3 regions of the Buttiauxella sp. BIGb0471 genome follow, and region 3 is predicted to be linked to each of the others. Evidence: predicted binding sites of a transcription regulator. Region 3 holds the regulator's gene; each other region holds the start of a gene.

Region 1 (10,512 bases), on a different contig from region 3:
CCAGGTGATTCGCCCGCTGGCTTTCGCAACAACGATTAACACCGTAGAGGTGAAAAGGTCGGCACCGCAGATGACACAAAGGATAAGCCCTAAGGAGAAGCAAGTACCACCAATCAGTTTTGCAATCCCAAATGGGATGGTCGCAGTACCCGTGGTAGCAGTGATGTAAAAGACAAAGGCAATCGAGATGAACATGCCCGCAGTTATCGCTAAATAAAACGTGGTCAGCGGGTGTTTTGTTGCTTTATAGACGCCAGCATCTTCGGCGACTTTCGCCATAGCGGCTGGGAGCAATAGATCAAAAGGGTTGTCAGCTTTCACACTAACTCTCTCTTATTTAATTCGGCGACGAGATACTAACAAAGCATTATAGAGTAAAATTTGATATGGATCATATCTCGCCAAGCTTATAGGCCTGAAAAAAGCAGGTGTTTACCTGTTTTTCAGCATAAGTGATTGATTTTGGTTATAAAAATAAAGTTTAAAGTTTATAATGTAATTTGATATTTAACCTCGGCGCTCCTGTGTCAGGTTAATTAGAATGGAGTATTTCTATAATTTGGCAACAATATTTATTGTTTTAAAATAATAATATTTCACCAATATTTAACTATTGAGTCACATATGAAATTATTGCGGCGACAATAAAAACACGGGGCAATAAAAATCGCCCCGTAATATAGCGTAAACCTTATGGTTTACGTACCTTTACTCAAGTTTTATTACTTTATTTCCAAAAAGCCGCTTTTGCGCGTTGCAGTTTTTCATACGCGCCTAACAATGCCTGATGGGCTGGGAAAGCTTTCAGATCGCTGTCTACAGCTTGCAAGCCATAGAATGGCGCTTCACCGCTCAGAGCAGCACTTGCCGCTTCGACTGTTTCTGCGCCGTACATACGTACGAAGGCATTCAGATATTGCAGCGGTTGGCGGTCTTCTTCCATCGCCAGTAACAGCAGGGTTTGCAGACAGCGATAGTAGTTCGCACGCTCAGGGCTGAAAATAGAGGCGTTGAACTCCATCGTCCATTCGGTCCAGATAAGCGCCTGTTCGGTATCACCACCCGCCAACGCCAGCATGGCTTTCAGCTCGCCAATACGTAGCGTGTACCAACCGTTGTCTTTACCGGTCGCCAGGCCGAGCAGTTCACGCACACGGGTGAAATCATCATGACCTTCTTCATCTAACTGCGAGATGAGACCCAGATAATCCTGTTTTTCCCACTCACTTCCTGGCAGCGCCAGAATGGTGTCGCGCAGGTGATAACCCATATTGTTATTGGCAAGCAGCAAATCTTCCGCAGGATAGATATCGGACATTCCAGGCACGATGATACGGCAAGCGTAAACATCCAGATGCTGGTAATCGGCGATGTACACTTCTTGATCTTCTGCGTCAAAGATGGCCATCAAAGTGGCGAATTCTTCTTCTGTTGTGCCGGAGAAACTCCAGTCAACAAACGGATAGTCAGCATCCTGCTTGAACATATCCCATGAAATCAGGCCGCTTGAGTCAATGAAGTGGGTTTCCAGGTTCGCGTGTTCGGCCACTTCTTCGTCATCAAAAGTAGGCGGAGTGAACACGTCCAGGTCTTTTAAACCACGGCCCTGAAGCAGTTCAGTCACGGTACGCTCCAGCGCAACACCAAAATCAGGATGCGCACCGAACGAAGCAAAACAGGTCCCGTTTGCTGGGTTGAATAGCACAACGCAGATAACCGGGTATTTGCCGCCCAATGAACCGTCGTAAGCGAAGATTGGGAAACCTTCAGCTTCCAGCGTGGCAATGGATTCAACCACGCCAGGATAGCGAGCCAACACTTCCTGCGGGATTTCCGGCAGGCTAATGCTTTCCGCGATAATGCGATTTTTAATGTAACGCTCAAAAACTTCTGAAAGTCCCTGAACACGGGCTTCGTTTGCGGTGTTCCCTGCAGACATCCCGTTAGAAACATACAAGTTCCCGATGATGTTCATCGGAATATAGACGGTTTCTTGATCCGATTGACGGGTAAATGGCAGGGCGCAGATCCCACGCTCTTCATTACCTGATTGCAGGTCAATCAGCATACCTGCGGTGACTTCGTTTTCAGGATCGTAGAATGCCCGCAGACGCTCGTCGAGAATACCTTCTGGCAACTGCTCATCTTCAGGAATCGGGAACCACTTCTCGTTTGGATAATGCACAAACGGGCCATTAGCAATGGTTTTACCCAACCAGAAATCAGCGAAGAAGTAATTGGTCGACAGGCGTTCGAAATATTCGCCCAACGCAGATGCTAATGCTGCTTTTTTAGTCGCACCCTTACCGTTGGTGAAGCACAGTGCGCTGTCTTTATCACGAATATGAACGGACCAGACGTTAGGGACCGGATTTAACCAGGAGGCTTCTTCTATATTAAAGCCAAGATCGGCAAGCTTGGTCTGGAAGCGAGCGATGGAATCTTCCAGAGCGGCATCTTTGCCAGGAATAAAGGTTTGAGTCATGAGGTTTCACTTTTGTCGTACGCAAAGCGCGCAATGATACGGGTTTTAGCCAACCGACGCTATCGTCAGCGGCAAGCAGGCGGCCTTAGCATAACAGGCTATGCTTATTGTCAGTAACCTACTGTTATGGCGGTATAAATGAAGAGTTTTGATCTCCAGCGGATGGCGCTAGACAAAGTCCCTTTAGATTTTCTGTGGGAAGTGGCTTTTCGTAGCCTTTACACCTTTGTGCTCGTGTTCCTGTTTTTAAAGATAACCGGGCGGCGTGGCGTAAGGCAGATGTCGTTGTTTGAAGTGTTGATAATTCTGACTCTTGGCTCAGCGGCAGGTGATGTGGCGTTTTATGACGATGTGCCGATGCTGCCTGTCTTCGTCGTATTTATGACGCTCGCTTGCTTATATCGTTTGGCGATGTGGTTGATGAGCCACAGTGAAAAACTCGAAAATCTGATGGAAGGAAAACCCGCGGTAATAATAGAAGAAGGTGAGTTTGCCTGGGAAAAAATGAAAGCTCAAAACATGACCGAATTTGAGTTCTTCATGGAACTACGCCTGCATGGTGTAGAGCATTTGGGGCAGGTTCGGCTGGCAATATTAGAAACCAACGGGCAGATTAGCGTCTATTACTTCCCCGATGATTTGGTCAGGCCGGGTTTATCTATATTGCCTGAGTATTGTAGCGAGCGTTTCGAGAGGGTTCCGGAGGATGGGGATTACGCCTGCATTCGATGTAGTGAAGTGTTGACGTTAAACGCAGGAAGAAAAATTCTTTGTCCACGCTGTAAACATCATCAATGGGTCAAAGCCAGCACGGCAACACGAGTCACCTGACGGGGGTTTATCGGGTGTTTAATTCAGCGATTAGTTGATTCTGTTGTGTGATTTTGCGCACATTACCGCACCATGCCGTATTAACCATTGCAGCCTCAGCATCTCAATGATAAAACCGAATATGTGGTAAAACTTATGACTCTAAGCGTGGTGAGGGGAAATGACTCAGGTATACAATTTTAGTTCCGGCCCGGCGATGCTACCGGCTGATGTACTTCGTCGTGCACAAAATGAACTCTGTGACTGGCAAGGTTTAGGCACCTCCGTAATGGAGATAAGCCACCGCAGTAAAGAGTTTATTCAGGTTGCTGAAGAAGCTGAAAAAGATTTTCGCGATCTGCTGCAAATCCCCTCGAACTACAAAGTTTTATTCTGTCACGGTGGTGGTCGCGGCCAATTCGCGGGCGTTCCGCTCAATATTCTGGGTGACAAAACTACCGCTGATTACGTTGACGGCGGCTACTGGGCGAGCAGTGCAGTAAAAGAAGCACATAAATACTGCAACCCAAATGTTATTGATGCCAAAGTCACTGTTGACGGTCTGCGCGCCATCAAACCGATGAGCGAATGGCAACTTTCTGAAAACAGTGCTTATTTGCATTTCTGCCCAAACGAAACCATCGATGGCATTGCTATTCATGAAGCGCCAGATTTTGGCGACACCGTTGTTGTTGCTGACTACTCATCTTCTATCTTATCGCATCCGATGGACGTAAGCCGCTTTGGCGTAATTTACGCTGGCGCGCAGAAGAACATCGGCCCTGCGGGTTTGACGTTGGTCATCGTGCGTGAAGATTTGCTCGGCAAGGCGCATAAAGCGTGCCCGTCGATTCTTGATTACACCGTGCTTAATGACAATGATTCTATGTTTAACACCCCGCCAACCTTCGCCTGGTATCTTTCAGGTCTGGTGTTTAAATGGCTGAAAGAGCAGGGCGGCGTTGAAGCGATGGACAAAATCAATCAGGCGAAAGCTGAGCTGTTGTACGGCGTGATTGATAAAAGCGATTTCTATCGTAACGATGTTGCTTCGGCGAACCGTTCACGCATGAACGTGCCATTCCAGTTGGCTGACAGCGCACTCGACAAACTGTTCCTCGAAGAATCCTTTGCTGCGGGTCTGCATGCGCTGAAAGGCCACCGCGTCGTCGGTGGGATGCGTGCCTCCATCTATAACGCCATGCCGCTTGAAGGCGTTAAAGCATTAACCAACTTTATGGTCGATTTTGAACGTCGCCACGGTTAATTGCTGTTAGTTGAGATTATCCCCGCGACATGCTTCGCGGGGTTTTTATTCTGTTTTGAGTTGAGAGTATTTTCCCCATGCTGGAATCCCTGACGTTACAACCCATCGCATTGGTCGACGGCACAATTAACCTCCCAGGTTCAAAAAGTGTTTCTAACCGAGCACTGCTACTTGCAGCGCTGGCTAATGGCACCACCGAACTGACTAATTTGCTGGATAGTGACGATGTGCGTCACATGCTTAACGCGCTGAAAGCCTTGGGAGCGAGTTATACACTTTCCGCCGATCGTACGCGTTGTGAAGTCACAGGAATGGGTGGCCCATTACAAGCATCGGGTGAGCTTGAACTGTTTTTAGGTAACGCGGGTACGGCAATGCGCCCTCTGGCGGCGGCATTGTGTCTGGGCAGTAACAACATCGTGCTGACGGGCGAACCGCGCATGAAAGAACGCCCAATCGGCCATTTGGTTGATGCTTTACGCCAGGGCGGCGCGCAGATTGATTACCTGGAGCAAGAAAACTATCCGCCGTTGCGTCTGCGTGGTGGTTTTAGTGGCGGGCAGGTTTCTGTCGATGGTAGTGTCTCCAGCCAGTTCTTGACCGCACTTTTAATGACGGCGCCACTGGCAGCAAACGACACCGAAATCACTATCAAAGGTGAGTTGGTCTCGAAACCTTATATCGACATCACACTGCACCTGATGAAAACTTTCGGTGTAGAAGTGGAAAACCGGGATTACCGTAGTTTTGTGATTCGTGGCAGCCAACAGTACACCTCACCAGGCGCTTATCTGGTGGAAGGTGATGCTTCATCTGCGTCCTATTTCCTCGCAGCTGGTGCCATTAAAGGCGGCACGGTAAAAGTGACCGGTATCGGGCGCAATAGCGTCCAGGGTGATATTCGCTTTGCAGATGTGCTCGAAGCAATGGGTGCAAAAGTGACGTGGGGAGAGGATTTTATCGCCTGCGAACGCGGAGAACTCAACGCTATTGATATGGATATGAACCATATTCCTGATGCAGCGATGACCATTGCAACTGCGGCTTTGTTTGCTAAAGGCACCACTACATTGCGCAATATTTATAACTGGCGCGTGAAAGAGACTGACCGCCTGAGTGCAATGGCTACAGAGTTGCGCAAAGTTGGAGCGGTGGTGGAAGAGGGCGAAGATTACATCACTGTGACTCCCCCCGCTCAGCTACAAGTTGCAGAAATCGGGACTTATAACGATCACCGCATGGCGATGTGTTTCTCGCTGGTGGCATTGTCGGACACACCGGTCACGATTCTTGATCCGAAATGTACAGCCAAAACCTTCCCGGACTACTTTGAACAATTAGCACGCATCAGCACTCTCGCGTAGCGTACAACATTATGCTCCGGTCACAGATCGTGTACCGGAGCCTATTTTAACTACACCGCTTAGTATCAATCCCGCGCTTAATATCAACTCCGTTTTCATACCCCTGCTTTTATTGCACCAGCGTGTACCGCTGTTAATCTCGCTTCCGATTTGATCGACAAATCAATGATTTGTTTCATGTATAGCTCATCAATGGAAGATAACTATGAAGACGTTAAAAATGGCACCCCTGTTAATTACAAAGTGTATTTGACCAGTGATGTAAATGCCTGGGCAATGGCTAACGGTTGTGTGCGTGCGTGTGTATAGCGGCCTGATGGATATGATGACTGATAACGAAGTGGAAGGCGTTTTGGGCCATGAAATGGGACACGTTGCGCTGGGTCACACTCGAGAAAAAATGCAAACGGCGTATGCGACAATGGCCGCTCGTGATGCAGTCTCAGCAACCAGTGGTGTCGCTTCGCAGCTATCTCAATCGCAACTTGGTGATTTGGCCGAAGGGGTCATCAATGCAACATTCTCGCGCAGTGAAGAATCTGAAGCGGATGATTTCTCATATGATTTGCTGAAAAAACGCGGTATCAGTACACAAGGCCTTGCCAGCAGTTTTGATAAACTGGCAACGCTGAGTGGAACAGCAAAATCTATGTTTGATTCACATCCACCTTCAACGGAACGTGCGCAGCATATTCGCGAACGTATAGCAGCTGATAAAAAATAATCTACCTCTCTGATTTTAGGGCTGGTTTTTTCCAGCCCTGTCTCAATTCGCGCAATTCTTCTACACTCAGCCCTATTAACGACGATAATTGGCACGAAAGATAACGGTCAGGGTTCTGGCGGCGTATAATACGCGGCGTTTCTATTTCAGGTCCGCAATTCCAGCGAGAGGAGAGTAAGATGACGGCATCCGCCCCGGTAATAACGATTGATGGCCCAAGCGGCGCAGGTAAAGGCACGCTTTGTAAAGCCATGGCGGAAGCGTTGCAATGGCATCTGCTTGATTCCGGCGCGATTTACCGCGTTCTGGCATTAGCGGCTCTGCATCACCAGGTAGATGTGACCTCTGAAGATGCATTGGTTCCGTTGGCCGCTCACCTTGATGTGCGCTTTGTTGCCAACAATGGCAACCTGGAAGTCATCCTCGAAGGCGAAGATGTCAGCGCTGAAATCCGTACCCAGGAAGTTGCCAACGCTGCTTCCCAAGTCGCTGCTTTCCCGCGTGTCCGCGAAGCCCTGTTGCGTCGCCAGCGTGCTTTCAGAGAAGCGCCTGGTCTGATTGCTGATGGACGTGATATGGGGACGGTTGTTTTCCCTGATGCACCAGTAAAAATATTCCTCGATGCGTCTTCCGAAGAGCGTGCGCACAGACGTATGCTACAGTTGCAGGAAAAGGGCTTTAGTGTTAACTTTGAGCGCCTTTTGGCAGAAATTAAAGAACGTGATGACCGTGACCGTAACCGTGCAGTAGCACCGTTAATGCCAGCCGCAGATGCGTTGGTGTTGGATTCAACCAGCATGTCCATTGAAGACGTCATCAAACAAGCGCTGAGTTATGCGCAGAAAATTTTAACACCAGCACAATAGCCAATATTGTGCTGGTGTGTGTTTTGTCATATTTGTCATGATATTGCCATAGTGGTATCCTGACATATCGGGTAGTTTTTTACCCCTGTAACCTAAACCCTGTCGGCATGGAGCCAATGGCGGGGTATGTGAAACAACCCCATTCGGCGGGATGCTAAATGGACGTTAAACTAAAGAACCTTGAAGATTAACAACATGACTGAATCTTTCGCTCAACTCTTTGAAGAATCCCTGAAAACAATCGAAACCCGTCCGGGTTCCATCGTTCGTGGCGTAGTAGTTGCTATCGACAAAGATATCGTACTGGTTGACGCTGGTCTGAAATCTGAGTCTGCAATTCCTGTAGAGCAGTTCAAAAATGCTGCTGGCGAACTGGAAATCCAGGTTGGTGACGAAGTTGATGTTGCTCTGGACGCTGTTGAAGATGGCTTTGGCGAAACTCTGCTGTCCCGTGAAAAAGCTAAGCGTCACGAAGCTTGGATCACGCTGGAAAAAGCTTACGAAGAAGCTGAGACTGTGGTCGGTATCATCAACGGCAAAGTTAAGGGTGGCTTCACTGTAGAGCTGAACGGTATTCGTGCGTTCCTGCCAGGTTCACTGGTAGATGTTCGTCCGGTACGTGACACTCTGCACCTGGAAGGCAAAGAGCTTGAGTTCAAAGTCATCAAGCTGGACCAGAAGCGTAACAACGTTGTTGTTTCTCGTCGTGCAGTTATCGAATCCGAAAACAGCGCAGAACGTGATCAACTGCTGGAAAACCTGCAAGAAGGCATGGAAGTTAAAGGTATCGTTAAGAACCTTACTGACTACGGTGCATTCGTTGATCTGGGCGGCGTTGACGGCCTGCTGCACATCACTGATATGGCATGGAAACGCGTTAAGCATCCAAGCGAAATCGTGAATGTTGGCGATGAAATTACCGTTAAAGTACTGAAGTTCGACCGTGAGCGTACTCGTGTGTCTCTGGGTCTGAAGCAACTGGGCGAAGATCCATGGGTCGCAATCGCTAAGCGTTATCCAGAAGGTACCAAACTGACTGGTCGCGTGACTAATCTGACTGATTACGGCTGCTTCGTAGAAATCGAAGAAGGCGTTGAAGGCCTGGTTCACGTTTCCGAAATGGATTGGACCAACAAAAACATCCACCCATCCAAAGTTGTTAACGTTGGTGATGTAGTGGAAGTTATGGTTCTGGATATCGACGAAGAACGTCGTCGTATCTCCCTGGGTCTGAAGCAGTGCAAATCTAACCCATGGCAGCTGTTCGCTGAAACCCACAACAAGGGCGACCGCGTTGAAGGTAAAATCAAGTCAATCACTGACTTCGGTATCTTCATCGGCCTGGACGGTGGCATCGACGGCCTGGTTCACCTGTCTGATATCTCCTGGAACGTTGCAGGCGAAGAAGCAGTTCGTGAATACAAGAAAGGCGACGAAATCGCGGCTGTGGTTCTGCAAGTTGACGCAGAGCGTGAGCGTATCTCCCTGGGTGTTAAACAACTCGCAGAAGATCCGTTCAACAACTACGTTGCACTGAACAAGAAAGGTACTATCGTTACTGGTAAAGTAACAGCAGTTGACGCGAAAGGTGCTACAGTTGAATTAGCAGATGGCGTAGAAGGCTACCTGCGTGCTTCTGAAGCTTCCCGTGACCGCGTTGAAGATGCAACTCTGGTTCTGAGCGTAGGCGACGACGTTGAAGCTAAATTCACCGGTGTTGACCGTAAAAACCGTGTTGTGAGCCTGTCTGTTCGTGCTAAGGACGAAGCTGACGAGAAAGATGCAATCGCTACTGTTAACAACAAACAGGAAGATGCACCTAACTTCTCTAACGCTATGGCTGAAGCATTCAAAGCAGCTAAAGGCGAGTAATCGTCTGAGCACTAAATCAGGGCGGCTACGGCCGCCCTTGTTCGATTGATAGCTGTAAGTTAATTTTCCTGAAAGGAAACCGGAGGAATCATGACCAAGTCAGAATTGATAGAAAGACTTGCAACTTCGCAATCTCACATCCCGGCGAAAGCTGTAGAAGATGCAGTGAAAGAGATGCTGGAGCATATGGCCTCTACTCTCGCCCAAGGTGAGCGTATTGAAATCCGGGGTTTCGGCAGTTTTTCCTTACACTATCGCGCACCTCGCACCGGACGTAATCCAAAAACTGGCGATAAAGTGGATCTGGAAGGCAAATACGTTCCGCACTTTAAACCAGGTAAAGAATTGCGTGACCGCGCCAACATTTACGGTAATTAAGTCTTCGGACTTGATCCTCAAGAACGGCACCTCAGGGTGCCGTTTTTTTATACTCAAAATCTGTCTTTTCGAGCAGACTCGCAAAATTCATGAGCGTTACTTTTTAGAGCGTAAAACCCTGGAACCCTCATCGGAAAGGCAATAAAACCAGACTGACTCTAATGATTAGATATCTCAGACTGCCTTCAACAAGGAGGTTCTGTGAACAATCTAATCGGTCTGTGTTTTTGCATAATTATTGGCATAATCCCCTTAATGGTGCTTCCTGCTATTCCTGCTGGCAATGTTATAGCCGCACTGTTCGTCATCGCCTTGTGCCTGGCTTTTATTCCATTCCGATTGATGCGTTTCGTTGCAGTTATTGTGATTTGTTTTGGCTGGGCGCTTTTCAGTGCAGGGCAGAGTCTTATGCCCTTCGAAAGGTGGGCGGCGAAACCCGTTGTCGTCGAAGCGGCGGTTACTCGCACGGATGGAAAACAGAACCATGAGCTGCAAATAATCTCGGTAGAAGGCAAATCCATTTTCCCAACCTTTGGTATCAGAAGTCAGGGAACTTACCTGGCAGGAAGTGTGTGCGCAGGGCAGCGCTGGCGCATGAAAGTCCTGCTTCGCCCGGTTCATGGCCAACTTAATGAGGGCGGTTTTGATAGCCAAAGATACGCACTTGCACAGCATCAGCCTTTTAGTGCGCGTATTATTTCGGCTCAACAAATCTCTGAAAAATGCAGCTTGCGGGCACATTGGCT
Region 2 (10,512 bases), on a different contig from region 3:
GGTGCAGATTTAATGATTAAAGACGGACTATTCGACCGCTTCCCCTGCGACCGAGTTTTTGCCCTCCACAATATGCCAGGCTTGCCGACCGGAAAACTAGGTTTCTACTCAGGCAACTTTATGGCCTCGGCAGACACCGTAAAGATCACCATCAAAGGCTACGGCGGCCATGGTGCTTATCCGCAACGTACCGTTGACCCCATCGTGACGGGCGCGGCGCTAATCACCGCATTGCAAACCATTGTCTCCCGCAATGTCACACCAGGCGAAACCGCCATTGTTACCGTTGGAACCTTCCAGTCGGGCATTGCCTCCAACGTAATTCCCGACAGCGCGGTAATGGAATTAACCGTGCGTGCCATGAAACCAGAAATTCGCGACCTGCTTATTAAAAGAATTGAAGAGTTAGCCGACTTCACGGCGAAAAGCTTTGGTGCCAGCTGCGACGTGGAAGTTTACGACTCCTATCCCGTCTTGATTAACGACGATGAACAAACGGCGTTTGCTCGTGAGCTGGCTGTCGAGTTTTTCGGTAAAGATGCGGTGCTCGATACGGTGCTTCCATCCACCGGCAGCGAAGATTTTGCCTTTATGCTGCAAGAAAGACCGGGCAGTTATTTCTTATTAGGCAATGGTGAAAAAGGGGAGAAAGGCGGCTGCATGGTGCATAACCCAGGTTATGACTTTAACGATGCGATTATTTCTACCGGCGCCTCATTCTTTTCCCGCTTAGTACAAACTTACTGTCGCTAATATCCAGGAGCTAATATGAAAAAATATATTCTGCCATTAATTGCTCTGCTGGCGACGACTTCAGCATTGGCAAATAATATTAAAGAAATCCGTTTTGGTGTGGACCCGACATTTGCCCCTTTTGAATCAAAAGACGCTAATGGCAAGGTGGTCGGCTTTGATATTGATTTAGGTAATGCTATTTGTGAAAAACTTCAGGCTAAATGCGTATGGGTGGAAAATAACTTTGATGCCATTATTCCCGCACTGCAAGCCAGAAAGTTTGATGCCATTCTTTCCGGCATGTACATGACGGAAAAACGCAAAGAGCAAATTGCCTTTACCGATAAAATATATAACGGCCCGGTATTTTTAGTCGCACATAAAAATAATCCCATCAAACCGGAAATTGATCAGCTGAAAGGTAAAACCATCGGCGTTGAGCAAGGCTCTGCTCAGGAAACTTACGCGAATAAAAACTGGCGCAGTGCCGGGGTTAACGTGGTGGCTTATCAGGGGGCTGATTTAGTGGTGCAGGATTTAGAGTCCGGACGCATCGACGCGGCAGTGCTTTCCGGGGTGATGGCGGAATATAGCTTCCTGAACAAACCGCAGGGCAAAGATTTTGCTATGGTCGGCAAAGCATTACAGGACCCGGAATTATTTGGGGCGGGCGCGGCGATTGGCCTGCGTAAAGATGATGCGCAATTACGCGAAGCGCTAAATGGCGCGATAAGCCAGATTATTGCGGATGGCACGTATAAAAAGCTCGCCTCGAAATACTTTAGTTTCGACATCTATTCCGGGACGTAATGTGTAACGGCTTGCCAGTAAAACAAAAACGGCCTCGCAATGAGGCCGTTATCAATTCTAATCCTGGCAATCAGGTCAGCACCATCGGCCATTCAGGTGGTGCATGGCTTGAGATCTCGATCATGATGTCTTTGAACGACGCCCAGATGACCGGGAAATCGGCCCACTCCAGCCCCAATAAGCCGGTCGCAAACCACAACGCAGAGGCAATCCCCAGCATGCTGCTGACGATAGCAAAAAACGTGTAGTCGGATTTGCGAAACTGGATGTTCAACGTGCTGGCTAAAAACATCAGAACCGCACTGACTAAAGGCCAGCGCATTAATAAAACGCTGGTAGTAATTGCCGCCATGAAAATTGTTCCTTAATCACATAACTCATTACGCTAAACGGTTATGCGCGACATAAGGCGCAGCAATGACAACTCAGGACCGTCAGGGGAATAAGTGGGTACAAAAAATGTAAGAAGAATCCTGTCTCACAGGATTTGTGAACTATATCACATTTGTTCTTTTAATCGCCAGTTCTGTGGCGCATTTTCTGACCCATTTCTCGAATGTTCAGGCAACAATACTGCGGCAAATACCGTCAGGCGTGGTGACGATAATCAGTCGGTGTGCGGTCAAACTCACGGCGGAAAACGCGGGAAAATGTTTGCTGAGAAACGTAACCGTAGTCCATCGCGATATCAAAAATGGGGCGCTGGGTATTTCGCAGCTCTTTCGCTGCCATCAACAGACGGCGCTGGCGAATGTATTCACCTAACGTCTGGCGCTTAACGGTACGGAACATTCGTTGAAGGTACCATTTTGAATAGCCTGATTTTTTTGCCACAACGTCAATGTTCAGCGGTTGATCAATGTGATCGTCAATCCATTCAGTCAAAGTTTGAATAATGTCCTGGTGTGCCATAAGTCATCCTCAAGCCTGTGTGTTCGTTAGCAGGTTTTGTTGGCAGCGAGTATAATTCCTCAAGTTAACTTGAGGTAAAGAGGATTATGGAAAAGAAAACACCGCGCTTTAAACCGTTACTCAGTCCTGGAGAAGTGGCAAAGCGCAGCGGCGTGGCTGTTTCCGCTTTGCACTTCTATGAAAGCAAGGGGCTGATCAAAAGCAGACGAAATAGCGGAAACCAGCGGCGTTATACGCGTGATGTGCTGCGAAACGTCGCCATTATTAAAATCGCCCAGCGAATCGGCATTCCGCTGTCGACTATTGGTGAAGAGTTTGGCGTGCTGCCGGACGGCCATAAAATCAATAAAAACGACTGGAAAAAGATGTCGTCGCAATGGCGTGAAGAACTCGATCGGCGCATCAACATGCTGACTGCGTTGCGTGACGAACTTGATGGCTGCATCGGCTGCGGTTGTTTATCAGGTGCCGACTGCCCGCTGCGAAATCCTGGCGATAAACTTGGTGAAGAGGGGACTGGCGCACGTCTTTTAGAAGATGATTAAGGGGAATCGCAGGCAAAACTAAAGCGCCCAACTTCGGCGCTTTAGTTTATTACCCGGTCTTTGTCTTTCGATCTATCCCGCTTTTCGCAAGGAGGGTTTCCCCCGACATCAGCGTCCCTCAATCACACATTCTCAGGAGGTTCCGGATTGCACTGACAATTTAAGTGTAGCCAGGCATAGTCAGGTTTCAAGGTGAATTTGCATGTTTTTTGAACAATTCTAATGCGCCACATTGCGCAACGTTTCCTATAGTTAACTCATCTTGCTAAACAGAAGGTTAACTCATGCTTACCGTTCATCATCTCAATAACTCCCGCTCACAGCGCATATTATGGATGCTTGAAGAGCTTCAGGTGCCGTACCAGATCGTTCGCTATCAGCGCGAACCCACGATGCTCGCACCAGAGTCATTAAAAGCCGTGCACCCACTAGGGAAATCGCCGGTGGTGGAAGATAACGGCAATATCCTCGTGGAATCCGGGGCAATCATCGAATATCTGCAAGAAACCTATGACCCCGAAAGCCGCCTTAAACCGATCTCCTGCGAGGACAAACTGCGATATCGATTCTGGCTGCATTACGCCGAAGGATCGTTGATGCCCTTGCTGATGATGAAACTGGTCTTTGGTAGCCTGGGCAAAGCACCTGTGCCGTGGTTGCTACGCCCGGTCGGCAATGTTTTGGGGCAGGGCGTGCAAAAGGCATATCTGAATAAACAGATTTTGACGCATGCGCGATATCTCGAAGATTGTCTGCAAAAAACGCCCTGGTTTGCCGGGCAAGCGATAAGTGCTGCGGATATTCAGATGAGTTTCCCGGTTATCGCATTGCTGTCTCGCGGTGGCATAAGCGATCTGCCGAACTTGCAGAATTGGTATAACCAGGTGCAAATGCGCCCCGCCTGGCAACGGGCAATTCAGCAGGGTGGGCCTTTCGAGATCCCGTAATATCCGTCATTCTTCAATTCGCCTTTTTGTTGGCTGCGCTCACTCGCCCAAATCACTGACTTATGTCAGCTCATTGGGACTCTTTCTCTTGCCGCCGCAATGCGAATCGAATGATTTAGGATATTAGTTTTGGATATTGAAAAATCCTATGAGCCAGGAAAATGCATTACCCGTATCTTGCATCATTGTTGCTAAATTGCGCATCGACGATAACGTTTGCGCATGAGGTGGCGATATTTTGACCGGCTAACGCATTTTTCGGCAAAAAGCGGCAAAGTTCGGTTGAAAATCCATGTAAGAAGGCCGGATAATCGTTTGCCTTAATTTTGACGCACAGTTTGTATGCGCGGAGTTAAACGTTTGCTTTTTTTGTGACGCCCTTTTTTGTCGCAAACGCAGCACAGGGATTTATTCGTCGTTTTTTAGAATATGAACGTTTAATTAGAAGCGGATTCCGCCACGCATACCGACTTAATCATAAAAATCTCAGGGGATTTTTCACTATGTCTAATCATTCTCCGCGTGCAACCAGCGGCATCGACGCCTGGTTCAAAATATCTGCACGTGGCAGCACCGTTCGCCAGGAAGTTGTTGCGGGTTTAACGACCTTCCTCGCGATGGTGTACTCCGTGATCGTGGTACCGGGCATGCTCGGTAAAGCAGGTTTCCCTCCTGCGGCGGTCTTTGTGGCAACTTGTCTGGTCGCCGGTGTTGGCTCTCTGCTGATGGGCTTGTGGGCGAATCTGCCGCTGGCCATTGGTTGCGCTATTTCACTGACGGCGTTCACCGCATTCAGCCTGGTGCTCGGCCAACACATCAGCGTTCCGGTTGCGTTAGGCGCCGTGTTCCTGATGGGGGTGCTGTTCACCATTATCTCCGCAACCGGTATTCGTAGCTGGATTTTGCGTAACTTACCGATGGGTGTTGCGCACGGCACCGGTATCGGTATCGGCCTGTTCCTGCTGCTGATTGCGGCAAACGGTGTCGGTTTGGTTATCAAAAACCCACTGGATGGCTTGCCTGTTGCGCTTGGCCATTTCGCCAGCTTCCCGGTCATTATGTCTTTGATTGGCCTGGCGGTAATCATCGGTCTGGAAAAACTGAAAGTCCCTGGCGGCATTTTGCTGACCATCATCGGGATTTCTATTTTCGGCCTGATTTTCGATCCGACAGTGCATTTCTCCGGCATCTTCGCTATGCCTTCGCTGAAAGACGAAGCGGGTAATTCGCTGATTGGTAGCCTGGATATCATGGGCGCGCTGAACCCAGTGGTGTTGCCAAGCGTTCTGGCGTTGGTCATGACTGCGGTATTCGATGCAACCGGCACCATTCGCGCCGTTGCGGGCCAGGCAAATCTGCTGGATAAAGACGGTCAAATCATTGATGGCGGCAAAGCGCTGACCACCGACTCCCTCAGCTCCGTATTCTCCGGCCTGGTGGGTGCGGCTCCGGCGGCGGTTTACATCGAATCTGCGGCAGGTACGGCGGCGGGCGGTAAAACTGGCCTGACGGCAATCACCGTTGGCGTATTGTTCCTGCTGATCCTGTTCCTTTCTCCGCTCTCTTATCTGGTTCCTGCTTACGCCACCGCTCCGGCGCTGATGTATGTGGGCTTGCTGATGCTGAGCAACGTAGCAAAAATCGATTTCGCTGATTTCGTTGATGCTATGGCGGGCCTGATCACTGCGGTGTTCATCGTGCTGACCTGTAACATCGTTACCGGCATCATGATTGGTTTCGCCTCCCTGGTGATTGGCCGCATCGTATCGGGTGAGTGGCGCAAGCTGAACATCGGAACGGTGGTGATTGCAATCGCGCTTGTAGCCTTCTACGCAGGCGGCTGGGCCATTTAAGCTATCGTTATGTCGGATGACGCTATCGCTTATCCGACCTACGTAATGCAGCCCTTGTAGGGTGGATAAGCGTAAGCGTCATCCACCAGTAATTCGGGTGGGGGAGTTCAAACTTTCCCACCCTTCAAATCCCTCCCAAACACCTTAAATCTTTCCCTGTTTCCTTCCGGTGAACCCCTAAATAATTCGAGTTGCAGAAAGGCGACAAGACCGCAAGTCCCCAGGAGCATAGATAACTATGTGACTGGGGCGCGCGGATGCAGTCAACGCACCTGCAACTTGAAGTATGACGGGGGTAAAAAGTTGTTTTACTATTGGGTATAACAACATCCTGCAAAAAGGGTTTCACAAAACACCGCGACTAAGGAAAGCATGGAAATCTTCTTTACTATTCTCATCATGACCCTTGTGGTTTCGCTCTCTGGTGTGGCTACACGCATGCTGCCATTCCAGATCCCACTTCCGTTAATGCAAATTGCGATTGGGGCCTTGCTCGCCTGGCCGCACTTTGGATTACACGTCGATTTCAACCCGGAACTGTTCCTGGTGCTGTTTATTCCGCCGCTGCTATTTGCCGATGGCTGGAAAACGCCGACGCACGAATTCCTCAACCATGGGCGGGAAATTATCGGTCTGGCGTTGGTGCTGGTGCTGGTTACCGTCGTCGGTATTGGCTTTCTGATTTACTTCCTGGTGCCGGGCATTCCGCTCATTCCTGCGTTTGCGCTAGCGGCTGTGCTCTCGCCGACCGATGCCGTGGCACTTTCCGGCATTGTCGGAGAAGGGCGTATACCGAAGAAAATCATGGGGATTTTGCAGGGCGAAGCGTTAATGAACGACGCATCCGGCCTGGTATCGCTGAAAATGGCGGTCGCGGTAGCGGTGGGCACGATGGTGTTTACCGTCGGTGGCGCAACCGTAGAATTCTTCAAAGTGGCGATTGGCGGCCTGCTGGCGGGGATTGCCGTGAGCTGGCTGTATGGTAAATCACTGCGCCTGATGAGCCGCTGGAGCGGCGACGAACCGGCCACGCAAATCCTGCTGTTGCTGCTGTTGCCATTTGCTTCTTATCTGATTGCCGAACATATCGGCGTTTCCGGTATCCTGGCCGCGGTTGCCGCGGGTATGACCATTACCCGTTCTGGCGTGTTGCGCAGCGCACCACTGGCGATGCGCCTGCGTGCGAACAGCGTCTGGGCGATGCTAGAATTCGTGTTCAATGGCATGGTTTTCCTGATGCTGGGCCTGCAATTGCCGGGCATTCTGAAAACCTCTGTCGCGGCGGCAAATGCCGATCCGAACGTTGAATTATGGATGCTGTTTGTTGATGTCGGGCTTATCTATTTCGCGCTGATCGGCGTGCGTTTCTTATGGCTGTGGACCATGAAACGTATCAGCCTGCGCTTTATGAAAAAGCGCCCGCTGGAGTTCGGCAGCTACTCAACTCGCGAGCTTTGCATTGCGTCATTTGCTGGTGTGCGAGGGGCGATTACGCTTGCGGGTGTGCTCTCGATTCCGCTGCTGTTGGGCGACGGTACGCCTTTCCCGGCGCGTTACGAGCTTATCTTCCTCTCGGCGGGGGTGATTCTGTTCTCGTTGTTTGCGGGCGTTATCATGCTGCCGATTTTATTGCGTAACGTGGAAGTTCCCGATAAATCAATGGCGCGCCAGGAAGAACGTATCGCCAGGGCCGCCACGGCAGAAGTGGCGATTACCGCCATTGAGAAAATGGAAGAGCGTCTGCAAGCCGATGTGAACGAAAACATCGACGATCAGCTGCTAAAAGAGGTGAGTTCGCGGGTTATCGGCAACTTGCGCCGCCGGGCTGACGGGCGTAACGATGTGGAAAGCAGCGAGCTGGAAGAAAATCTTGAGCGACGCTTCCGCCTGGCGGCATTACGTTCCGAGCGCGCCGAGCTGTACCATTTACGCGCCACGCAGAAAATCAGTAACGAAACGCTGATGAAACTGCTGCACGATCTCGATTTGCTCGAAGCGTTACTGGTCGAGCAGCAGTAAGCGGCTATTCCTCTCCCTCTCCTGGGGGAGAGGGTTGGGGTGAGGGCGCTATGAACTGACCGGCCAAAACTCCTTACAGCACGCAATCCACGCCTGCGCACTGCGCGACATATAAACCCCTTCACGCCAAATCATTGCCAGTTGCCAGGTTAAATCGCTATTTAACGGCAGCCACATCAGCGTGTTTTTATCCAGCTTCTGACAAATAGTTTCCGGCAAAATGGCGATCCCCACGCCTGCCTGCACCATCGCAGCGAGGAAATCCCATTGCCCGCTGCGCACCGCAATGCGCGGCGTAAAACCGTGCTCGTGGAATAGCTGGATGAGCTGGCGGCTCAGGGCGAAATCTTCGTTATAGATAAGCAGGGGATGTGCGGCGAGCTCTATCGGGTCGATACTTTCGCGCTTCATCCACGGGCCGGAACGCGGAACCAGAACGCACAAGGGATTGTGCAGCAGAGGGAGCGAGGAGAACGTGTGTTCGTCATCAACGGGAAGTGCGGTCATGGCTAAATCCAGCTCGCCGTTGAGCACGGCTTGTTGCACTGTTAAGCCGCCAAATTCAGAAATTTTCAGCTCGACGCCGGGGTAGCGCTGGCGATAAAGGCTAATCGGCCCGGCCATAAGCATGCCCACCATGGGCGGAATACCGAGGCGCAGCACGCCTTTGTTCAGCTGGTTAATATCGCCAAGTTCGGCTTCTAACTGGCGAAACTCCGCCAGGATCGCCAAACCGCGCTGATAAACCACTTCGCCAGTATCCGTCATCAAGAGCTTACGGCCATCACGAATCAGCAGCGTACAACCCAGTTCATCTTCGAGATTACGCAGCATCTTGCTGATGGTCGGCTGAGTCACGAACATCTTCTGGGCAGCGCGAGTAAAACTTTGCTGGCGAACCACTTCAACAAAATAACGCAGCGTCCGGATGTCCATAACTATTCCTGTTGACTATACCTTTGATAATTTTAATTCATTTCTATCATTGAAGTGAGCTAACTATAATCGCTACCTCACATTTCTTTGGAGTGCCACTCTCATGGCCGTGGCGTTACGTGGTTTTACGCCTGTTCTTTTTCGCCGCATTCAGGTGCCGGTGCAAGTCGCGTTATATGCAGGGTTGTTTATTTTCGCCCAACAGCTAGTTGACTGGTGGCACTTGCCGCTGCCTGCAAACCTGGTCGGAATGCTGCTGTTACTGGCGCTGATTGTTTGCCGCGTGGTGCCGTTGAAATGGGTGCGAGCCGGTTCCCGCTGGTTGCTGGCAGAGATGCTGCTGTTCTTCGTGCCTGCCGTGGTTGCGGTGGTAAATTACGCCGAATTACTGATGGTCGATGGCTGGCGTATCTTCCTGGTTATCGCCATTAGTACCTTGCTGGTACTGAGCACCACCGCCCTGGTGGTGGATAAAGTCTACCGTTACGAACTGGCGCGTATTGCCCGCAGGCAGGCGAGTGGTGAGTAATTTCCAGTTAAGTATTCTTTGCCTGGTCGTCACGCTCGGCCTGTATTTTGCCAATAAAAAACTCTATCGCCGCTTTCGCAAATTGCCGTTAATGCCTTTGGTGTTAACGCCACTTTTGCTGGTGGCGATACTGATTTTTGGTCATATCTCTTATCAAAATTATATGGGCGAAGCGCACTGGCTGCTGTGGCTACTTGGCCCGGCGACCATCGCCTTTGCGGTACCTGTGTATGACAACTTGAATGTGATTAAGCGCCACTGGATGTCACTCTCCGCAGGCGTTATTACGGCGACAGTGGTGGCAGTCACCAGCTCGGTTTGGCTGGCACGTTTGTTTACCTTATCAGATGAAATTCAGCGCAGCCTGGCGGTGCGTTCTATTACCACGCCATTTGCGCTCGCCGCGGCCAAACCGCTCGGTGGGCAGCCGGAGCTGGTGGCGTTATTTGTCGTCGTGACGGGGGTATTTGGCATGGCGGTGGGCGACGTGCTGTTTTTGCGCCTCGCTATCCGTGAAGGAATGGCAAAAGGCGCGGGTTTTGGTGCCGCTTCGCACGGCGCAGGCACCGCACGTTCCTACGAGCTAGGCCCGCAGGAAGGTGTAGTCGCCAGTCTGGTGATGATGTTTTCCGGCGTAGTCATGGTGTTGATTGCACCATTGGTTGGTTGGCTCATGTTTTGATTACTTTTTTAACCGCGACACCAGTTCAAACTCCTTAAACTGCACCGGGCGCTGCTGCTGCATCGAAATATTCCCGGCGATTCCGGTCAGAATCGACATCGCTCCGGCGCGGTGATCGGCGGCTCGCTTCAGCGGGTCGTTGCCCGGCTCGCCAAATAAATCAGCCAGCATCGCGTTATCGCCCCCGCCATGGCCGCCTGCACCAATATTGAAATCGGCTTTATACGGTGCGGCAAACATCGGGAATACGGTGATATCGCAGCTTTCGAGGCTACCTTCGTTTTCGCGGTCGCCACCGGCATTCACGTACGACATTTCCACCAGTTTCATTTCAAGCCGCCCACGGCTGCCGTTGAACACCACATTCAGCCCTTCCCACGGCAAATACGCATTCAGCGAGTAAGTCATCTGCACCTGATTTTGGTATTTCACCAGCACCGATAGCGTGTCTTCGATAGTGATGCCGTCGCTAAAAACGCTCTGATCGCGGTAATAGTTATCCTCGTGTTCCGCATCCAGATACAGCGCTTTGAGCTGCTCGTTC
Region 3 (10,512 bases):
CTCGCGTTCAAAGATTTCTTCTAACTCACGACGCGCTTCCCGAACCCTGGAAATTTGTGCGTTATCGGTATGAATCGGCATTAATTCACGCAGCATGCTCATGTCCAGGCGTCGGAAATGAAGCTGCGCACGATGTGCCTGATGAGGATGCATTCCCAACGTCATCAACGCCTTACGCCCCAGCTCGAGCGCACTGGAAAACGTCTCGCGGGAGAACTGCGTGACGCCAGCCTGCAATAATTCATGCGCCTCCACACGGCCCCTGGCACGCGCCAGTATCGCCAGATGTGGAAAGTGTTGTTGACACAAATGAACGACTTTCATCGTGTCTTCCGGTTCATTACAGGTAATCACAATCGACTTTGCCGTCTCGGCGCCTGCCGAACGTAACAACTCAAGTTCGGTGGCATCACCATAATAAACTTTGTAGCCATATTTACGCATCAGGCTCACGGAACTGATATCACGCTCCAGCACCGTAATACGCATTTTGTTGGCCATCAGCAAACGGCCAATCACCTGCCCGAAACGCCCAAAGCCGACAATAATAACCTGTGGCTGGTCGTCCTCCACGTAGGGCTTTTCATCGTTTTCGTCATCAATGGTATTAAACCGCCGCGCAAGAATGGCATCGACACCTTTCATCAACAGCGGCGTGGTCATCATCGATAACGTAACGGTCACAAGGAGGAGCGGCATTTGGTCACCGCTGAACAGCTTTTGTGAAGAAGCGGTTGAGAACAGTACGAAAGCAAACTCTCCGCCCTGGCTGAGTACGCCTGAAAACTGCAAACGCTCGGAGCTGCGCAAGCCGAAAAACCACGACAGGCCATACAACACACCGGCTTTCACCGCCACCAACACCACGACGCCCAGGACAACCCAGAAAAGATGGGTGTATAGCACGCCAAGGTTTAGTGCCATGCCGACGGAGATAAAGAACAAACCGAGCAACAATCCTTTAAAAGGATCAATCGCGATTTCCAGTTCGTGCCGGTATTCACTTTCAGCCAGCAACACGCCTGCGATGAATGTCCCTAGCGCCATTGAGAAACCCAGCGCATCCATAAATAACGCCGAGCCCAATACTAATAACAGTGCCGCAGCGGTAAAGACTTCCCGCACGCCGGAGCCTGCAATAAAGCGGAACAGAGGCTTTAAAAGGTAACGGCCGCCAATCAACATGCCCGCAAAAGCCAACACCTTGAAACCAATTTTTATCCAGTCCGGGCTGTCGTCACCATTTCCGGCGAGCAACGGAACCAAAGCAATCGCCGGAATGACGGCTAAATCCTGGAACAGCAATACAGAAAATCCGAGCTGGCCGGATTCATTGCGGTTCATGCCTTTATCGCGCATTAACTGCAATGCCATCGCGGTCGAGGACATCGCCAGCCCTATTCCGCCGATGACCGCCGCTTGCCAGGAGAACTGCGTTAGCATCAACAAGCCGGCCAGTACCACCGCACTGAGCAATACCTGCGCAGCCCCGACGCCAAAGATAGACCGCCGGAGCTGCCATAACTTTGAAGGATTAAGCTCCAGGCCAATGATAAACATCAGGAACACAACACCCAGTTCAGAGAAGTGCAGGATTTCATCTACGTCACTGATAAACCCTAAACCCCACGGCCCAATGGCGATTCCCGCCAGCAAATAGCCGAGCACCGCGCCAATCCCTAATCGGGCAGCAATAGGGACGGCAACCACTGCTGCAAACAAAAACAGCACTCCTGCCAGCAATACGTCAGAACCTTCCATCAGCGGCCTCCTGGCAGGGTTGGTGATGCCAACCACTCGCCATACGCCTTCGCGTGGCTGGCAAGCTCTTGGGGAGACTGGCGGCGCGCCCAATAAACAATCATTGGATTCATCCAGTGCATACGGCACATCGCGGCAGTCAGTTCAAAGGGGCGTAAAATATCGGTCAGTGGGAAGCGATTAAAACCATCGTGGCGATAAGCACCTTCTGGTTCCCCAGTGGTTATCACGCTTCGCCAGTACTTTCCCGCGAGAGCTGTACCTCCAACACCACTTGCAAAGCCACGGCTGAGCACACGATCCAGCCACTCTTTGAGTAACGCCGGGCAGCTATAAGTATAAAGAGGGTGCTGAAAGACGATGACATCGTGCTCTTGCAGCAATGCCTGCTCGCGATAGATATCAATAAAAAAGTCAGGATAGTGCGCATAAAGGTCATGCACAGTGACATTAGCAAGCTTCTGCGCAGGCTGGAGTAAGACGCGGTTTGCTACCGAATCTTGTGACTCCGGATGGGCATATAGCAGCAAAACTTTCGGCGGCTGCGACATCATTACCCTCCAGGGCGTCGTCATAGTCTTTAAATTGGGCTACCATGCAGCCCGACGCGGTGCCGTAAGCATCACGTTACCTTAATATAATGACAATTTAACATACTCTGAACATACGGCGCTTTATGATTGTTTTCTCCTCGTTACAAATTCGTCGCGGCACACGCGTTCTGCTGGATAACGCCACCGCTACCATCAATCCAGGCCAAAAAGTGGGTCTGGTGGGTAAAAACGGCTGCGGTAAATCCACGCTGCTGGCGCTTCTGAAGAACGAGATCAGCGCCGATGGTGGCAGCATGACCTATCCGGGAAACTGGGCGCTGGCTTGGGTAAACCAGGAAACGCCAGCACTGGCAATGCCTGCCATTGAATATGTTATTGATGGCGACCGCGAATTCCGACTGCTTGAAGCAGAACTGGCAAAGGCCAATGAGCGCAACGATGGCCACGCTATTGCGCTGATTCACGGTAAGCTTGATGCAGTAGACGCCTGGACGATTCGCTCCCGCGCTTCAAGTTTGCTGCACGGTTTAGGCTTCAGCAATGAGCAACTCGAACGCCCGGTGAGTGATTTCTCCGGTGGCTGGCGTATGCGTCTGAACCTCGCGCAAGCCCTGATTTGCCGTTCCGATTTACTGCTACTCGATGAACCGACTAACCACCTGGACTTAGATGCGGTTATCTGGCTCGAGCGCTGGTTGAAAAGTTATCAGGGCACGTTAATTCTGATTTCCCACGACCGAGACTTCCTCGACCCGGTGGTCAGTAAAATTATCCACATCGAACAAGAGCAGATGTTTGAGTACACCGGCAACTACTCGTCGTTTGAAGGCCAACGCGCCACTCGCCTGGCGCAACAGCAGTCGATGTATGAAAGCCAGCAGGAGCGTGTCGCGCATCTGCAAGGTTTTATCGACCGTTTTAAAGCGAAAGCCAGCAAGGCAAAACAGGCACAAAGCCGCGTGAAGATGCTTGAACGCATGGAGCTGATTGCCCCAGCGCACGTTGATAACCCGTTCCATTTCAGCTTCCGTGCTCCGGAAAGCCTGCCAAACCCGCTGCTGCGCATGGAAAAAGTCAGCGCCGGTTATGGGGATCGCGTGATTCTGGACTCCATCAAACTGAATCTGGTGCCTGGTTCACGCATCGGCCTGCTGGGTCGCAACGGTGCCGGTAAATCAACGCTGATAAAACTGTTAGCGGAAGAAATTAAGCCATTACAGGGTGATATCGGCCTGGCAAAAGGTATCAAGCTCGGCTACTTCGCGCAGCATCAGCTCGAATACTTACGCGCTGACGAATCGCCGTTGCAGCACCTGGCGCGTATTGCACCAAAAGAGCTGGAACAGCAATTGCGTGACTATCTGGGTGGTTTTGGTTTCCGGGGCGACAAAGTCACCGAACAAACCGCGCGTTTCTCCGGCGGTGAAAAAGCGCGACTGGTTCTGGCCCTGGTTGTCTGGCAGCGCCCTAACCTGCTGCTGCTCGATGAACCGACCAACCACCTTGATCTCGACATGCGTCAGGCGCTGACCGAAGCGTTGATTGATTTTGAAGGTGCGCTGGTAGTGGTTTCGCACGACCGTCACTTATTGCGTTCGACTACCGATGATTTGTATCTGGTCCACGACGGTAAAGTCGAAGCGTTTGATGGCGATCTGGAAGATTATCAGCAGTGGCTTGTCGATTTGCAAAAGCAGGAAAACCAGCCGCTCGATTCTGCAAAAGATAACGTCAACAGCGCACAGGCTCGTAAAGATCAGAAACGCCGTGAAGCAGAATTACGCACGCAAACTCAGCCCCTGCGTAAGCAAATCACCACGCTTGAAAAGCAGATGGAAAAGCTGAATGCCCAGCTTGCGCAAGTGGAAGAGAAACTGGCTGACAGCGCTATTTACGACCAAAGTCGTAAAGCAGAAATGACCGAATGTCTGCAAACTCAGGTGAAAGTGAAGTCAGCACTGGAAGAGTGCGAGATGGAATGGCTGGACGCGCATGACAAGTTAGAGCAGATGATGCAGGCCGAGTAACCGTTTGGCCTCAACCTTATCGAAAACTAAGGATGAGGCCCGCGAACTTAATGCCAAATCAACAGGGCACACGCCGCCGTCAGCAACCCCATAAAGACATTGAAGATTGTCCAGGAGCGCCGGCTGCGCAGCAGTTTGCCGATAATGCTGCCAAACGCAATCCAGATAATACCTGCAACAATGTTAACCAGCGCAATCCCGATACTGATTAACGCCACGGAATGCAGGTACTGAGCACCGGCAAGGCTAAAACTTGCCACTGCACCCAGTGCCATCAACCAGGCTTTAGGGTTGATAACCTGAAGTAAACCGCCCTGCCAGAATGGAATAGGAGCCGGAGGCGGCGCATCCGTTTCCAGTTTTTCATAGGTCGCGGTGCCGATTTTCCATGCCAGCCATAATAGGTAAGCACTCCCGGCAATCTTCAGGATAAGGTGCAAAGCAGGATACAAAAGGATTAAGCTACCGACGCCAAAGGCCACCAGCAACAGGATGCATTGCATCCCAAGCATGATGCCAATCATCAACGGAATGGTGCGCATAAAGCCGTAATTGGCGCCGGAAGAAGTCAGTAACATATTGTTTGGGCCGGGTGTAATAGCCGCGACCCAAAGAAAACCAAGCATTGAGAAGAAAAGCGTTTCCATGAAATGGGTGTTCCACACCCGGTAAAGTTAATTAGCAAACTAAATGAAACTAACAGTGTGATATGGCTACGACAAGTCCCGCAGTATTGAATTTTAATCACGAAGAAGATGATCAATTTCGTCCGTTGAAGGGTGTCAGTAATCCACACCTGCAAACCATGCTTCCGCGTTTGATTCGCCGTCGCCTCAATTTCAAACCTCACTGGCAACGTCTGGACATGCCGGATGGGGATTTTGTCGATCTTGCCTGGAGCGAAGACCCACGCCAGGCAATGCATAAACCACGGTTAGTCGTTTTTCATGGTCTCGAAGGTAGCCTGCACAGCCCATACGCTCACGGTTTAATCGAGGCCGCCAGCAAGCAAGGGTGGCTGGGCGTAGTCATGCATTTCCGTGGATGTAGTGGCGTGCCAAATCGCATGAAACGCATTTATCACTCGGGCGAAACTGAAGACGGAAGCTACTTCTTAAACTGGCTCAGTACCCGTTATGGCAAAGTGCCGACTGCGGCAGTGGGGTTTTCCCTCGGCGGGAACATGCTCGCTTGTTTATTGGCAAAACAAGGTGCTGACTGCACGCTACAGGCCGGTGTCATAGTTTCAGCTCCTCTGATGCTGGAACATTGCAGCGCGCATATCGAAAAAGGATTCTCCCGCGTTTATCAGCACTATCTCCTGAATCTGCTGAAGAAAAATGCCGCGCGCAAGCTCAGAAGCTATCCGGGGTCTCTCCCTGTTGATATGCGTCAGCTTAAAGGAATGCGCCGTCTGCGCGAGTTTGATGATTTGATTACGTCAAAGATTCACGGCTTTGCTGATGCTATCGACTACTACCGCCAATGCAGCGCGATGCCGTTACTGCCGCAAATCAAAACCCGGACGCTGATCATCCACGCCAAAGATGACCCGTTTATGGATCATCATGTGATCCCGGATAAAGCCATATTGCCTGCTAATATCGAATACCAACTTACGCGCTACGGTGGGCATGTTGGGTTTGTTGGTGGGACGTTACGCCGCCCTGAAATGTGGCTTGAGCAACGCATCCCGCAATGGCTGTCTCAATTTTTGGACCAGTAATATGATGATTCCCTGGCAAGACCTGCCTCCCGAAACGCTTGATAATCTGATTGAATCCTTTGTATTACGAGAAGGCACAGATTATGGTGAACAAGAGCGCTCACTTGAGCAAAAGGTGGCTGATGTTAAGCGCCAACTGCAAAGTGGTGAAGCGGTACTGGTATGGTCAGAACTTCATGAAACGGTGAATATCATGGCTCGCGGGCAATTTCGCGGCTAAGCCTGCCTATACTGCATAATACAACTGCCTTCACCCAACCAAACTTGCTACTACGCATGGAGTTGTTGCCTTATGTCAGCCAAACATCCGGTTATTGCCGTAACAGGTTCCAGCGGCGCGGGAACGACCACCACCAGCATCGCCTTTCGTAAAATCTTCCAGCAATTAAACCTACGTGCAGCTGAAGTTGAAGGCGACAGTTTCCATCGTTTCACACGTCCTGAAATGGATATGGCGATTCGTAAAGCGCGCGACCTTGGCCGTCATATCAGCTACTTCGGGCCGGAAGCCAACGACTTCGGCTTGCTTGAACAAACGTTTATTGAGTACGGCAAAACCGGGCAGGGTAAATCACGTAAATATCTTCATACCTATGATGAAGCCGTACCCTGGAATCAGATTCCCGGCACGTTTACTCCATGGCAACCGTTACCAGAACCGACTGATGTTTTGTTTTATGAAGGCTTGCATGGCGGAGTCGTTACCCCGCAGCACGACGTCGCCAATGCCGTCGATTTACTGGTTGGCGTAGTGCCGATTGTCAACCTGGAGTGGATTCAAAAACTGGTGCGCGACACCAGCGAGCGCGGTCATTCCCGTGAAGCAGTAATGGATTCCGTCGTGCGTTCGATGGACGATTACATCAACTACATCACGCCGCAATTTTCGCGCACGCACATCAACTTCCAGCGCGTACCGACGGTAGATACCTCTAACCCGTTTGCCGCACGCGGTATTCCATCTTTAGATGAAAGTTTTGTCGTGATTCATTTTCGCGGTCTGGATGATATCGACTTCCCGTATTTGCTCGCCATGCTGCAAGGCTCATTTATTTCCCACATCAATACATTAGTGGTGCCGGGCGGCAAGATGGGACTGGCAATGGAATTGATCATGACGCCGTTAGTTAAGCGCCTGGCGGAAGGTCGGAATATCAATAATTAGGGCGGCTAAACACCGCCCTTTTACTTCACTCTAGCCTTCAATCACTTCGTAGCTATGGGTGATGTTTACGGCTTTTTCCAGCATCAACGCAACGGAACAGTACTTCTCAGCAGACAAGTCTACCGCACGCGAAACTGCATTATCTTTCAATTCCTTGCCTGTCACGATGAAATGCAGATTAATATGCGTGAACAGACGCGGCGCTTCCTCGCGGCGCTCGGAGGTCAGTTTCACTTCGCAATCAGTCACGTTGTAGCGGCCTTTTTGCAAAATAGAAACCACGTCGATTGCGCTACAACCACCAGCGGACATCAGAACCATTTCCATCGGACTGGGTGCTTTATCGCCAGAATTACCGTCCATCAGAATCTGGTGTCCAGAAGCGGACTCCCCAAGGAAGGTTAACCCTTCAACCCACTTCACTCGTGCTTGCATGTTGCTTCTCCCGTTGAAAAAATTGTCTTTCAGAGTACGCAGATTCAGCAAATCTGGCAATGGAAGGCGACCTGCGTCAAGCTGAAACGAGACAATAGGAGACACTTGTCAAAAGCTATGCTAAAACAATCCAGATGCAACATCGATACATTGACGTTATGCATGTATGCAGAGGACATCACTAATTACAGGCAGCAAGAATGACTTGCATGCCATCTCCCCAAGGTGGGGAATATTCTAATACTTGCAACGCCAGACAGGATGTTTAGCGTCCTGTCGTTGGTAGCCAGTTATAAAACAGAGGATAACCGCGCATGGTGCTTGGCAAACCGCAAACAGACCCGACTCTCGAATGGTTCTTGTCCCATTGCCACATTCATAAGTATCCATCGAAGAGCACACTGATTCACCAGGGTGAAAAGGCTGAGACGTTGTATTACATCGTCAAGGGTTCTGTGGCTGTTCTGATCAAAGATGAAGAGGGCAAGGAAATGATCCTCTCCTATCTGAATCAGGGCGATTTCATTGGCGAGTTAGGGCTGTTCGAAGAAGGTCAGGAACGTAGTGCCTGGGTTCGTGCTAAAAGTGCCTGCGAAGTGGCTGAAATTTCATATAAAAAATTCCGCCAGCTCATTCAGGTCAATCCAGACATTTTGATGCGCCTGTCTTCACAGATGGCTCGCCGTCTGCAAGTGACATCTGAGAAAGTCGGTAACCTGGCATTCCTGGATGTGACTGGTCGTATCGCGCAGACACTGCTGAACCTGGCTAAACAGCCTGATGCAATGACCCACCCGGACGGTATGCAGATTAAAATTACCCGTCAGGAAATCGGTCAGATCGTGGGTTGCTCTCGCGAAACCGTTGGTCGTATCTTGAAAATGCTGGAAGATCAAAATCTGATCTCTGCTCACGGTAAAACGATCGTCGTTTACGGCACTCGTTAATCTCCGTCTCAAAAAAGGCGTGTTGCTTCATAACACGCCTTTTTTGTCTCTAAAAAACTAAATCCGAAACCCGATTAATTGAAGCTGCAGCAAGGCAGCAAGTGAGTTCATCCCGATGAGCTTACTCAAGTAAGTAATTCGGGTGGATGAACGCAGCTAACGCCGCTGCAGCTTTAAGTAAGAAGGGTTTATGTGGCGAAGACTGATCTACCATCCTGAAGTTAACTACGCACTGCGGCAAACGCTGGTGCTGTGCCTTCCGGTGGCAGTAGGTTTGCTCTTTGGCAATCTCCAGTCCGGCCTGCTTTTCTCTTTAGTCCCTGCCTGCTGCAACATTGCAGGGCTTGATACTCCCCATAAACGCTTCTTCAAACGCCTGATCGTCGGCGGTAGCCTGTTTGCCGTCAGCAGTTTGATCATGCAGCTTTTATTGCTTTATACCTCCGTGCCGTTGCCGGTGATATTGGCTGTGATGGCGCTATTGCTGGGCGTCACAGCAGAAATCAGCTCCCTGCATGCTCGTCTGCTTCCCGCCTCACTCATTGCCGCGATCTTTACACTCAGCATGGCGGGGAATATGCCCATCTGGAAGCCAATGCTGCTGTATGTCAGCGGTACAATTTGGTACGGCGTGTTTAACTGGTTTTGGTTCTGGATGTGGCGCGAGCAGCCACTGCGCGAATCATTAAGCTTGCTCTATCGCCAACTGGCGGATTACTGCGAAGCCAAATACGGGATGCTCACGCAGCATACCGACCCTGAAAAAGCGCTGCCTCCGCTCCTGGAGCGGCAGCAAAAAGCCGTTGACCTGATCACGGTCTGCTACCAGCAATTGCACATGCTGGCGGCAAACCAGCAAAATGGCTACAAGCGCTTGTTACGTGCGTTTCAGGTCGCTCTGGATTTACAAGAACACATTTCCGTCAGCCTTCACCAACCTGCCGAAGTGCAAAAACTGGTTGAGAAAAGCCACGCTGAAGCCGTGATTCGCTGGAACGCGCAGACCATTGCAGCGCGTTTACGCGTGCTGGCTGACGACATTCTTTATCATCGGTTCCCGCAGCGGTTCACGATGGATAAACAGATTGATGCCCTTGAGAAAATCGCGCGTCAAAATCCGGATAACCCGGTTGGGCAATTTTGCCATTATCACTTCAGTCGGATTGGCCGAGTTTTACGCACCCAGCGCCCGTTGTATATCCGTGATTTGATGGAAGACCGGCAGCGTCGTTTGCCACTTTGGGCAGCACTGAAAAGCTATTTATCTTTGAAATCCGCCGCGCTGCGTAACGCCGCCAGATTAGGTGTAATGCTGACCATCGCCAGTATTTTGGGGGGATTTTTACATCTGCCTAAACCTTACTGGATTTTGATGACGGTAATGTTTGTGACGCAAAACGGCTATGGCGCAACCCGGGTGAGAATTCTTCACCGGTCGGCAGGCACCATTGCAGGTTTGGCGATAGCGGGCATCGCGCTGCACTTCCACTTTCCGCAAGATATCGCGCTGGCCGCGATGTTGGTCATTACGCTGGTCAGCTATTTGTTCATTCGTAAGAGTTACGGCTGGGCGACAATTGGCTTTACCGTCACGGCGGTTTACACCCTGCAACTGATCACCCTCAGCGCCGAGCAGTACATCGTTCCGCGCTTAATAGATACGCTACTCGGCTGCCTGATTGCCTTTGGCGGCATGGTATGGCTGTGGCCACAATGGCAAAGTGGTTTGCTGCGCCAAAACGCCCACGATGCTCTGGAGCGCGATCAGGATGCGATTCGCCTGATTCTGAGCAGTGACCCGGAACCCACGCCGCTGGCGTATTCGCGAATGAGGGTCAACCAGGCGCACAATGCCTTATTCAACTCGCTCAACCAGGCGATGCAGGAACCTGGATTT

Evidence for each region. The regulator CRP, encoded in region 3, controls carbon source genes, mostly activating them, when cyclic AMP is high. The targets are predictions, from matches to a motif close to ATGTGANNNNNNTCACAT.
Region 1: the regulator CRP is predicted to act here: its motif matches at 3,362-3,379, upstream of serC (3-phosphoserine/phosphohydroxythreonine transaminase).
Region 2: the regulator CRP is predicted to act here: its motif matches at 2,033-2,050, upstream of M2371_RS20845 (YjcB family protein).

What each region holds. Positions count from the first base shown of each region.
Region 1 covers NZ_JANUEU010000002.1:340,916-351,427, forward strand. The annotation lists gene focA (formate transporter FocA) at 1-321, opposite strand, end outside; gene ycaO (30S ribosomal protein S12 methylthiotransferase accessory factor YcaO) at 728-2,485, opposite strand; gene M2371_RS08120 (DUF421 domain-containing protein) at 2,624-3,316, shown strand; gene serC (3-phosphoserine/phosphohydroxythreonine transaminase) at 3,477-4,562, shown strand; gene aroA (3-phosphoshikimate 1-carboxyvinyltransferase) at 4,643-5,926, shown strand; partial or broken gene M2371_RS08135 (M48 family metalloprotease) at 6,146-6,650, shown strand; gene cmk ((d)CMP kinase) at 6,830-7,516, shown strand; gene rpsA (30S ribosomal protein S1) at 7,712-9,388, shown strand; gene ihfB (integration host factor subunit beta) at 9,479-9,766, shown strand; gene M2371_RS08155 (ComEC family protein) at 9,968-10,512, shown strand, end outside.
Region 2 covers NZ_JANUEU010000010.1:8,647-19,158, reverse strand. The annotation lists gene M2371_RS20855 (M20 aminoacylase family protein) at 1-753, shown strand, start outside; gene M2371_RS20850 (ABC transporter substrate-binding protein) at 769-1,545, shown strand; gene M2371_RS20845 (YjcB family protein) at 1,616-1,897, opposite strand; gene soxS (superoxide response transcriptional regulator SoxS) at 2,134-2,457, opposite strand; gene soxR (redox-sensitive transcriptional activator SoxR) at 2,544-3,002, shown strand; gene M2371_RS20830 (glutathione S-transferase family protein) at 3,287-3,949, shown strand; gene M2371_RS20825 (NCS2 family permease) at 4,453-5,802, shown strand; gene M2371_RS20820 (Na+/H+ antiporter) at 6,175-7,821, shown strand; gene M2371_RS20815 (LysR family transcriptional regulator) at 7,870-8,757, opposite strand; gene M2371_RS20810 (CidA/LrgA family protein) at 8,861-9,286, shown strand; gene M2371_RS20805 (LrgB family protein) at 9,279-9,968, shown strand; gene M2371_RS20800 (Gfo/Idh/MocA family protein) at 9,969-10,512, opposite strand, start outside.
Region 3 covers NZ_JANUEU010000004.1:7,670-18,181, forward strand. The annotation lists gene kefB (glutathione-regulated potassium-efflux system protein KefB) at 1-1,761, opposite strand, end outside; gene kefG (glutathione-regulated potassium-efflux system ancillary protein KefG) at 1,761-2,312, opposite strand; gene M2371_RS13935 (ABC transporter ATP-binding protein) at 2,438-4,342, shown strand; gene M2371_RS13940 (LysE family translocator) at 4,390-4,989, opposite strand; gene M2371_RS13945 (hydrolase) at 5,052-6,068, shown strand; gene M2371_RS13950 (YheU family protein) at 6,070-6,288, shown strand; gene M2371_RS13955 (phosphoribulokinase) at 6,361-7,233, shown strand; gene M2371_RS13960 (OsmC family protein) at 7,264-7,668, opposite strand; gene crp (cAMP-activated global transcriptional regulator CRP) at 7,983-8,615, shown strand; gene M2371_RS13970 (YccS/YhfK family putative transporter) at 8,806-10,512, shown strand, end outside.